Regions from separate parts of the Lysinibacillus sp. FSL K6-1151 genome, predicted to be linked through region 2. Evidence: riboswitches for the same ligand, from Rfam matches in the RefSeq annotation. Region 2 holds a riboswitch; each other region holds the start of a gene.

Region 1 (3,187 bases), 1.4 Mb from region 2:
CTTCGATAATAGCCTCTTTCATCGCTAAACCCCGTCCAAGAAAAGCAGTGAGTGCTGCTGAAAATGTACAGCCAGTACCATGTGTATTTTTTGTTTGGATTCGTGGAGACTGCATCGAAAAAGATTGTCCATTTTTGAAAAATACATAATCAATGGCATAAAGTGGTTCTGCTAAATGCCCACCCTTTAGAATGACGCATTGTACACCTAGCTGTAAAAAGCTTTGAGCCACTTGTTTCATATCCTCAAAATGGCGAATGGTTCTCCCCGTGAGAGCCTCTGCTTCGGGTATATTTGGCGTAACAATCGTAGCTAGTGGTAGTAAAGATGAGCGTAACGCCTCAATAGCTTCTTGCTGTAATAAGCTTTCTCCACCTTTTGCAATCATTACGGGATCCACAATTAGTGGTATATTTAATTCACCGATCATGCGTGCGATGGCTTGGATAATACCAGAGGAATAAAGCATGCCTGTTTTCATTGCAGCAATCGGAAAATCTTCGACTAACGCTTGAAATTGTTTTTCCACAAACGAAATGTCAATTGGGAAAACACCTGTCACGCCTGTTGTATTTTGTGCAGTTAAAGCTGTAATAACGGAAGTGCCGAACACCTCTAATTCCTGAAATGTTTTTAAATCAGCCTGTATACCAGCACCGCCACCACTATCTGATCCAGCAATCGTCGTTACAATATGCATGATGCTTCACCATCCTTTGATAAACGATGTATAGCATTAAGCAAAGCTATTTGAAAATCACCGATATCTGCAGTGAATGCAGAAGCTAGTACCGCTGCCTTTTTATAGTAAGTGAGTGTTTCTGTTAATTGGTTGTATGGCTTGTTACCTGCGACATAGGCAGCACCACAAAGCGCACTAAGTAAACAGCCAGTACCAGTGACCTCTGTCATTTGTGGGTGGCCACCAGCTATCCACTGGCTATGCTCGCCATTTGTTATAAGATCACGTTCACCTGTTACAATAACGATACAATTATATCGTTGTGCCACTAGTAATGCTTCCGTCTCCAGTGACATGGAGCCATGACCACTATCTACACCTTTCTGTTGCCAATCTACATTGGCTATAGCCGCAAGCTCACCGATATTACAGCGAATTACGGCAAATTCTATGTTTTCAAGTAAGTATTGAACGGTTTCCTTGCGATAAGTTGTAGCCCCTGCCCCAACTGGATCTAATATAACTGGAATGCCAAGTGCATTAGCTTTTTTTCCTGCTAACAGCATGGCGTTTTTGGTGCGAGTATTGAGTGTCCCGATATTAATTAATAATGCTTGTGCCATTGCTACCATTTCCTCAACCTCTTGGCTATCGTCAGCCATAACGGGCGAAGCACCTAATGCTAATAAACCATTTGCTTGGAAATTTGCCACCACATAGTTTGTGATGCAATGAATAAGTGGTTGCTGTTGACGAATTGTTTGAAATATCATTTTAATTTTAGTCCTCCTTTGTGGATGGACGTAAGCATGCAAAAAGGCTCTTTTTATGTGAAAATACACGAAAAAGAGCCTTTCATCTGAAAAAATCGATGTCTGTTGCTCCCTACGTCAGTATTAACTAACAGGTTCAAAGGGTCAGGTTTTACCTTCTCAACTCTTTCGAGTCCCCCTGCAATTTTGCTTTTAGTTGACCAAAATGTACCATACTTTTCATTTGTGTTCAATAGCTAGTTTCCCTATCGACAAAACGTGACTGATGCCATATAGCTAGGTATGATAGTTGTCATGACTTTACCTAAATTAAGCGCAAACCATTGAAAATACTGAAAAAGGAGTTTTATAATGTGTCATAGCAAAAGGGGGCATCTGCCATGAAAAGACAAGATTTAGTTGCACCAGAATGGTATAACATAACAGAGGAAATTGAAAAATATGCTCAGGATGCAACGAAAAATGCTTTAATTATTTATGAAGAAAATCAAGCTGTACAATTTATTACATATGCACATTTGATGGAAAAAGCGAATCAAGCAGCACATGTTTTCACCTTACAAGGTTTAACGAAGGGTGATGTGATTTTAGTGATGGTACCACGCTCAGTGGAAGCATATATTGTTTATATTGCAGCATTAAAAGCAGGTTTAACCATCATTCCAAGCTCAGAAATGTTAAGAACAAAAGATATTGAGTATCGCATTCATCACGCCAATGCTAAAGGGGTTGTTGCCTATGAGCCCTATATTGAACAATTTGATGAAGTTGGAAATTTACAGGGCATACAGCAATTTGTCATAGGGAAAGCACATGAGCCTTGGCAGCCTTTACTAGAAAAAATGCACCATCAACCTACAACTTACATAAATCCGACCCCGACAAAAAGTACTGATAATGCATTTTTAGCCTATACAAGCGGCACAACAGGTAACCCGAAGGCAGCGGTACATACACACAGCTGGGGCTATGCTCATTTACGAACAACAGCACCACATTGGTTAGGTGTACAAGAAAATGATATTGTTTGGGCAACAGCAGCACCTGGATGGCAAAAATGGATATGGAGTCCCTTTCTCGCTACATTAGGCAGTGGTGCTACTGCATTTGTTTACAAAGGTAAATTTGATGCTGCTTCCTATTTGGCAATGCTTGAAAAATTCAAAATCAATGTATTATGCTGTACACCAACTGAATATCGTTTTATGGCATCACTTGAAAATTTACACGCATATGATTTACATGCAATTCGCCAAGCTGTATCAGCAGGTGAACCGTTAAATAGTGAGGTTATCAACGTATTTTCAGAAACATTCCATTTACAAGTGCGAGATGGCTATGGTCAAACGGAAAATACATTACTTGTTGGTACAATGGTAGGGATGGAGGCGCGAGTTGGCTCAATGGGAAAACCTACTCCTGGCAACACCGTTAATATTATTAACGATTTCGGCAATCCTGTTGCAGTGGGAGAGGTGGGTGATATTGCTGTTCATCGTGAAACACCAGCTCTCTTTAAAAAATATTTAAATGATCCTGAACGTACAAATTTACAATTCCGTGGTGATTGGTATATAACAGGAGATCGTGCCTACAAAGATGAAGATGGCTACTTTTGGTTTGAGGGTCGAGGAGATGATGTCATTATCTCCTCGGGTTATACAATTGGTCCCTTTGAAGTAGAGGATGCTTTGATGAAGCATCCAACTGTGAAAGAAGCTGCTGTCATTGC
Region 2 (3,187 bases):
TTTCAGAGGAAACAGCTGCCTCTGCTGAACAAGTAAGTGCTTCTGCAATGGATCAACAAGCAGAGTTACAAAAAGTAGCAGAGTCTATTCAAAATATGAATGATATATCAAATGAACTGCAAGAAGTCGTAAATCGATTTAAGCTAGCGTAAAGAAAAAGGCTGCCTAAAATATATAGGCAGTCTTTCTTAATGGTGAAGGGAAGAGACATTGACCTGTTAGCCATTCAGCACTACTATAATGAAGGGAAGGGGGTCATCAATATGATGTATCTCGGAATGATTTTCTTTCAAATTGTTGCACCTATTTTAGTGTTGCTTGTACTTGGCGCTATACTACAAAAGAAATTTCGTTTTAACTTAAAAGCATTGTCTCAGCTTATTACATATTGCTTTATGCCAGCCGCTGTTTTTGTGAATTTATATGAAACACGTGTAGAGCTGTCTGTTCTGGGAGAAGTCGGGTTATTTATTGTGCTTTTTATTGGGAGTCAAATGATACTCAGTCATTTTTTAGCGAAAGGGCTTGGTTTGGCCAAAACGGAGGCAGCCGTCTTTAAAAATAGTGTTGTGCTCATTAACTCTGGAAATTATGGTATTCCAGTGGCCCAAATGATTTTTGTAACACAACCTATTGGTGTAGCCATTCAGGTCATGCTCGTTATATTTCAAAATATGACAACTTATACATATGGTTTGTACAATTTAATTTCCTCTACGAAATCGGGTATGACAATCATCAAAGATTTCTTTAAAATGCCCATTATTCATGCGCTAATTATTGGTGTCGCTATGAACTATTTTAATATTGGTATACCGCAGTTTATCAAAATACCTGTAGAGCATGTCGCAGATGGATTTATTGCTGTAGCCTTAATTACATTAGGCGCACAATTATCACAGCTTGAAATCAAATCTATGTTTAATAAAACTGTTTTTGTTAGCTGTTTTACAAGATTAGTTATCGGACCAGCTGTAGCATTGGTCATTATTTATGTATTGGGGTTAGATGGAGTTGTCGCACAATCTCTGTTTATAGCCAGTGCCTTCCCAACATCTCGCAATAGCTCTAGTCTAGCATTAGAATACGATGTGGAATCAGCTACAGCTGCGCAAACTGTTTTATTTTCAACCATTGTGAGCTGTCTAACAGTAACGATCGTGATTTATTTTGCGGAAGTATTATTTACTTAGTTGGATGAAAATTTTAAAATATTGAATGGAAAACTTCCATCTCTTAGAAATATCTGCTACACTAGCATCAAACTAAATAGTATTAACTAGGGGAGTCTGATGAGTCAGGCTGAGAGGGAGACGCTTAGAAGTTTCTTGACCCTTTGGACCTGATCTGGCTCATACCAGCGTGGGAAAGTTAAGAAGCTATTGCATCGTATGTCGTGTGCAATTACTAGACCTTTACATTCATGGCCGGATCCAAAAAAATATTTTGGATTCGGCCTTTCTTTATTTGTTGGAGTGAGCTAGATTTTCGGTCCTTTTATCAAATTACATTTAAGGGAGAGAAGTAGCTCATGTCAGTAGTTAGTGAAAAGAACATTACGATTATGTCTAGCTTTGAAGGAAGCAAAAAAGTGTATGTGGAAGGATCACGTCCAGATATTTTAGTACCTATGCGTGAAATCGCATTAAGCCCAACGACTGGTAGCTTTGGGGATGAAAAAAATGCCCCTATTCGAGTATATGATACGAGTGGTCCATACACAGATCCGAATTATCACGTTGATATTACAAAGGGTCTGCCTGCTTTGCGACGTGCATGGATAGAAGAAAGAGGAGATGTTGAGGAATATGAGGGGCGTACGATTAAACCTGAGGATAACGGTTTTCGTCGTGTTGATGATCCGCGCATTCAAGAAAATGTTTTCCCTGAATTGGAGCGGAAGCCTTTACGTGCAAAAAGGGGTAAAAATGTAACACAGCTTCACTATGCACGAAATGGAATGATAACGCCGGAAATGGAGTTTGTGGCGATACGTGAAAACATGGATCCTGAATTTGTTCGTTCAGAAATTGCAGCAGGTCGGGCTATTATGCCTTCTAATATTAATCACCCTGAGGCAGAGCCGATGATTATTGGTCGTAACTTCCATGTGAAAATCAATGCAAACATTGGAAATTCCGCGGTGTCGTCGTCAATAGCAGAAGAAGTTGAGAAAATGACATGGGCTACACGCTGGGGTGCCGATAATATTATGGATCTCTCGACTGGTAAACATATTCATACAACGAGAGAATGGATTATTCGAAATGCTGCAGTGCCAGTGGGAACGGTGCCCATTTATCAGGCTTTAGAAAAAGTAAATGGCATAGCCGAGGATTTAACGTGGGAAGTTTATCGTGATACGCTCATTGAGCAAGCAGAGCAGGGGGTTGATTATTTCACGATACATGCGGGTGTTCTTTTACGCTATGTACCTCTTACAGCAAATCGTGTAACAGGCATTGTGTCACGTGGTGGTTCAATTATGGCACAGTGGTGTTTATTTCATCATCAAGAGAATTTCCTTTATACACATTTTGAGGAAATCTGTGAAATTATGAAGACATATGATGTTGCTTTTTCTTTAGGAGATGGCTTACGCCCAGGTTCCATTGCAGATGCCAATGATGAGGCCCAATTTGCAGAGCTTGAAACGCTGGGTGAATTAACACAAATCGCTTGGAAGCATGATGTTCAGGTGATGGTAGAGGGGCCAGGTCATGTACCGATGCATTTGATAAAGGAGAATATGGACAAGCAATTAGAAGTTTGTAAGGAAGCGCCTTTCTATACATTGGGCCCATTAACAACAGATATTGCGCCAGGATATGACCATATTACCTCAGCTATTGGTGCAGCGATGATTGGCTGGTTTGGTACAGCGATGCTCTGCTATGTGACACCGAAGGAGCATCTTGGCTTACCTAATCGTGAGGATGTTCGAGTAGGAGTTATTACTTATAAGATTGCTGCCCATGCAGCTGATTTAGCGAAAGGACACCCAGGTGCACAACAACGGGATGATGCATTGTCAAAAGCACGCTTTGAATTCCGCTGGCGTGATCAATTCAATCTATCATTAGATCCAGAACGTGCGGTTGAATATCATGACGAAACGCTTCCAGCAGAGGGGGCGAAAACAGCGCACTTTTGCTCAATGTGTGGCCCTAAATTCTGTAGTATGAGA
Region 3 (3,187 bases), 620 kb from region 2:
TCGAAAAATATCGACGGTGCCCATGCCTTTATCAATTTCATGCTAAGTGCTGAATCGGGTGCACAAAATGCCGATTATGTAGGCTACTCTACGCCTAATATAGCTGCTATGGACTTAATGGATGAAGAAGTTGTTTCTGATGAACGCTACTATCCTTCTGAAGAACAACGCGATACATTAGAAGTTTACAAAAATTTAGGACCAGACTATTTAGGGAAATATAATGAATTGTTTTTAGAATTTAAAATGAGTATTCGTTAAAGCATATAAAGGTCTATCGATGAATTTTTATTTTGTCAATAGACCTTTTTCTATTATCTTCCTGCTTCTGGCAGCACCTCACCTATTGTCTGTTTATTCTTTTCTACATCGTGGATTGGTATTGCTGCACTAGCAGGTATGTTTCATTTCAGACTTTCAACCGATATGATGATAGGATATCTTATGATAGACTTTAGTATATTTGATTATAAAAAGGGGGTTCATTCGATGACCCAGCAGAAGTCCAATAAGGCGGCTTTATATATTTTAATGTTTAATATGTTTATCGCAATGGGGAGTATTGGAATTATTATTCCTGTCATGCCAGAGTATTTAAAAATTTTTGGTGCAGCAGGACAAGTTCTAGGTATGCTAATTGCAACGTTCGCCTTAGCTCAATTCGTATTTTCTCCAATTGCTGGGAATCTTTCGGATCAGTATGGTCGGAAAAATTTAATTATTTTCGGTCTTATTGTGACAGGTCTTGCACAAATCGGTTTTGGCCTAGCCACAGACGTCTGGATGCTATTTTTAGCACGCTTTTTAGGCGGTCTAGGTTCCGCATTTGTTGCACCTCCTATTATGGCATTTGTAGCTGACGTTACTACCTACGAGGAACGTGGAAAAGGTATGAGTATGTTAGGTGCTGCTATGTCACTGGGCTTTATGATAGGGCCAGGAATAGGTGGTTTCTTAGCAAAGGTTAGTTTACATTTTCCATTTTTCACGGCAGGAGTTGCTGCCATACTTGCATCTGTTTTATCTTACTTTTTATTACCATCTACTAAACCAAACACTTCACATGACAAGCAAAAGCAAGAAAATCTGGCGAAGCAAATGGCTCGTTCCATACATATGCCTTATTTCGTTATGCTCATTATCATGCTCGTGTTCTCGTTCGGAATTGCCAACTTCCAAACAACCTTGTCATTATTTGTGACAGAAAAGTTTAATTACACACCCGTAGATATTGCGATTATTTTAGTTGTCGGTGGTGCTTTTGGGGTAGTTGTACAAATGTTTGTGATTACACCACTTTTTAATCGCTTTGGTGAAATGAAAGTTGTGTTAGTCAATTTATTTATTGCATCTGTTGCTATTTTCTTAATATTGTTTGTATCTGGCTTCGCTCTTATATTAGTTGTAGCAACTATTTTCTCTACAGCAACAACACTAATTCGTCCTGCTGTAAATACACTAATTTCAAAGCTTGCAGAGAAAGAACAAGGGTTTGCTGCGGGCTTGAATAATGCTTACATGAGCCTTGGCAATATGATTGGACCAGCCTTAGCAGGTTTACTATTTGACTGGAATATGAACAGTCCATATATTTTCGGATCTATCATATTATTAGCCTGCTTCTTCCTTGCACTCATCTGGACATTGAAAAAAGCACCTCATCTAATGCATCCTGATACGAAATAGTCAGAAAAATCATTGACTATTTTTAACATTATGTTACAGTAATGTTGGTTAATAAAATTGAATGATATTTACCACTAGGGGAGCCTTTAAAAGGCTGAGACGTATATGATGATGTACGGACCCTTTGAACCTGATCTAGTTCATACTAGCGGAGGGAAGTGGCGCTACTTGCTACTATCATTGTCTATGCAAGGCCGCTTCCTATTGTTTAAAGGAAGCGGCCTTTTAATTTCCCTCATGATTTTATTCAAGAGGAGTGAACCTTATGTCAATTCGTAAAATGACAATCATGGCTTTATTAGTAGCGATTGCTGTAGCAGGATCTACCTTTGTATCCATACCAACAGGCATCGCACGCGCCTACCCCGTTCAGCATGCTGTTAACGTAATAGGAGCTATTATACTAGGACCCGTGCCAACAGTTCTAGTTGCCTTTGTGACAGCCATCATTCGTATCTTTACTGGTACAGGCTCTCTTTTAGCGATTCCTGGTAGCGTCATTGGAGCATTGTGTGCGGCCCTTGCCTACAAATACAGTAGAAAATCATGGCTAGCAGGATTCGGCGAAGTTTTTGGCACTGGTATTTTAGCTTCACTTATTGCCGTACCCTATGCAAAATTGCTTATGGAGACATCCGTAGCCGCATTATTCTTCATGCCAGCCTTTTTAACATCAAGTACCATCGGGGCCATCTTAGGTGTTATGGTAGCTAGCACTTTGCGAAAATCGGTACTAGTAAAGAGCTTTAATTCTTCGCTTTATTGAGTGGTGCTGAGTGCTTTTTGATTTTGGAAATCCTTTAAGATGTGCGAGAAGATTTCTTTTCTAGTCTTTGAGCGGGGTTCGTTTCTTTATGAGCGTCTCTCTCCCCCGAGAAGCACTTTTCGAAGGCTGCACTGTGTCAATCACCTTTGCACCCCTTTCCTAGCGGAAACCACCATTTTTTAAAACCTCAAAGCATTTAAAAAAGCAGTGCAAAATGGAATGATTTTGCACTGCCTTCACTCTATTATGATCGTTTTTTCATACCCTTTAATAGCTGGGCTACGTTCGTGTCTTCTGCTTGTACAGGTTTCTCCTCAATTGGCTGCTCTTTTTTATTCGTTTTTGTTAGGAAACTCCAACCAAAACGTCTTATGGTAATATCCATAAAGAATAGAAGCATACTTGCTAAAAGAAGCCATGTAGCAATGTTTTGTCGATCCGCTCCTTTGGTTGTAAAGTCACGGAACACATCTTGTGGTTCTTTTAAAACGGCTCCCCCTGTTTGATTTGTTAACTCTTCAACCAGTTTTTCATTAACAGGGAGCAGTTCATACTCAGCACTATAAGGAACACTTAGGCCTGCCTGATAAATGGCCTGCTGCTCATCCGCTATACGGAAGAAAATCAATCCAGGTTCGGCCTGTACAACAGCTCGAATTTGGGAGGCTGAAATGGTTTCTAACTGAGTTTCTAACTCCTCCCCTGCTTCATTAACCGCTACAATGTCTAAAAATG

What was found. Region 2 has a riboswitch for thiamine pyrophosphate ahead of thiC (phosphomethylpyrimidine synthase ThiC). Riboswitches for the same ligand answer to the same signal wherever they lie in the genome.
Region 1: another riboswitch for thiamine pyrophosphate. It lies ahead of thiM (hydroxyethylthiazole kinase); the one in region 2 lies ahead of thiC (phosphomethylpyrimidine synthase ThiC).
Region 3: another riboswitch for thiamine pyrophosphate. It lies ahead of thiW (energy coupling factor transporter S component ThiW); the one in region 2 lies ahead of thiC (phosphomethylpyrimidine synthase ThiC).

Annotation. Positions count from the first base shown of each region.
Region 1 is NZ_CP152040.1:3,455,699-3,458,885, reverse strand. Features, by position in the region: gene thiD (bifunctional hydroxymethylpyrimidine kinase/phosphomethylpyrimidine kinase) at 1-700, opposite strand, end outside; gene thiM (hydroxyethylthiazole kinase) at 688-1,455, opposite strand; TPP riboswitch at 1,548-1,645, opposite strand; gene MHI04_RS16560 (acyl--CoA ligase) at 1,836-3,187, shown strand, end outside.
Region 2 is NZ_CP152040.1:246,606-249,792, forward strand. Features, by position in the region: gene MHI04_RS01125 (methyl-accepting chemotaxis protein) at 1-152, shown strand, start outside; gene MHI04_RS01130 (AEC family transporter) at 264-1,193, shown strand; TPP riboswitch at 1,272-1,386, shown strand; gene thiC (phosphomethylpyrimidine synthase ThiC) at 1,532-3,187, shown strand, end outside.
Region 3 is NZ_CP152040.1:869,673-872,859, reverse strand. Features, by position in the region: gene MHI04_RS04000 (ABC transporter substrate-binding protein) at 1-261, shown strand, start outside; gene MHI04_RS03995 (tetracycline resistance MFS efflux pump) at 490-1,686, shown strand; TPP riboswitch at 1,753-1,860, shown strand; gene thiW (energy coupling factor transporter S component ThiW) at 1,952-2,452, shown strand; gene MHI04_RS03985 (VWA domain-containing protein) at 2,697-3,187, opposite strand, start outside.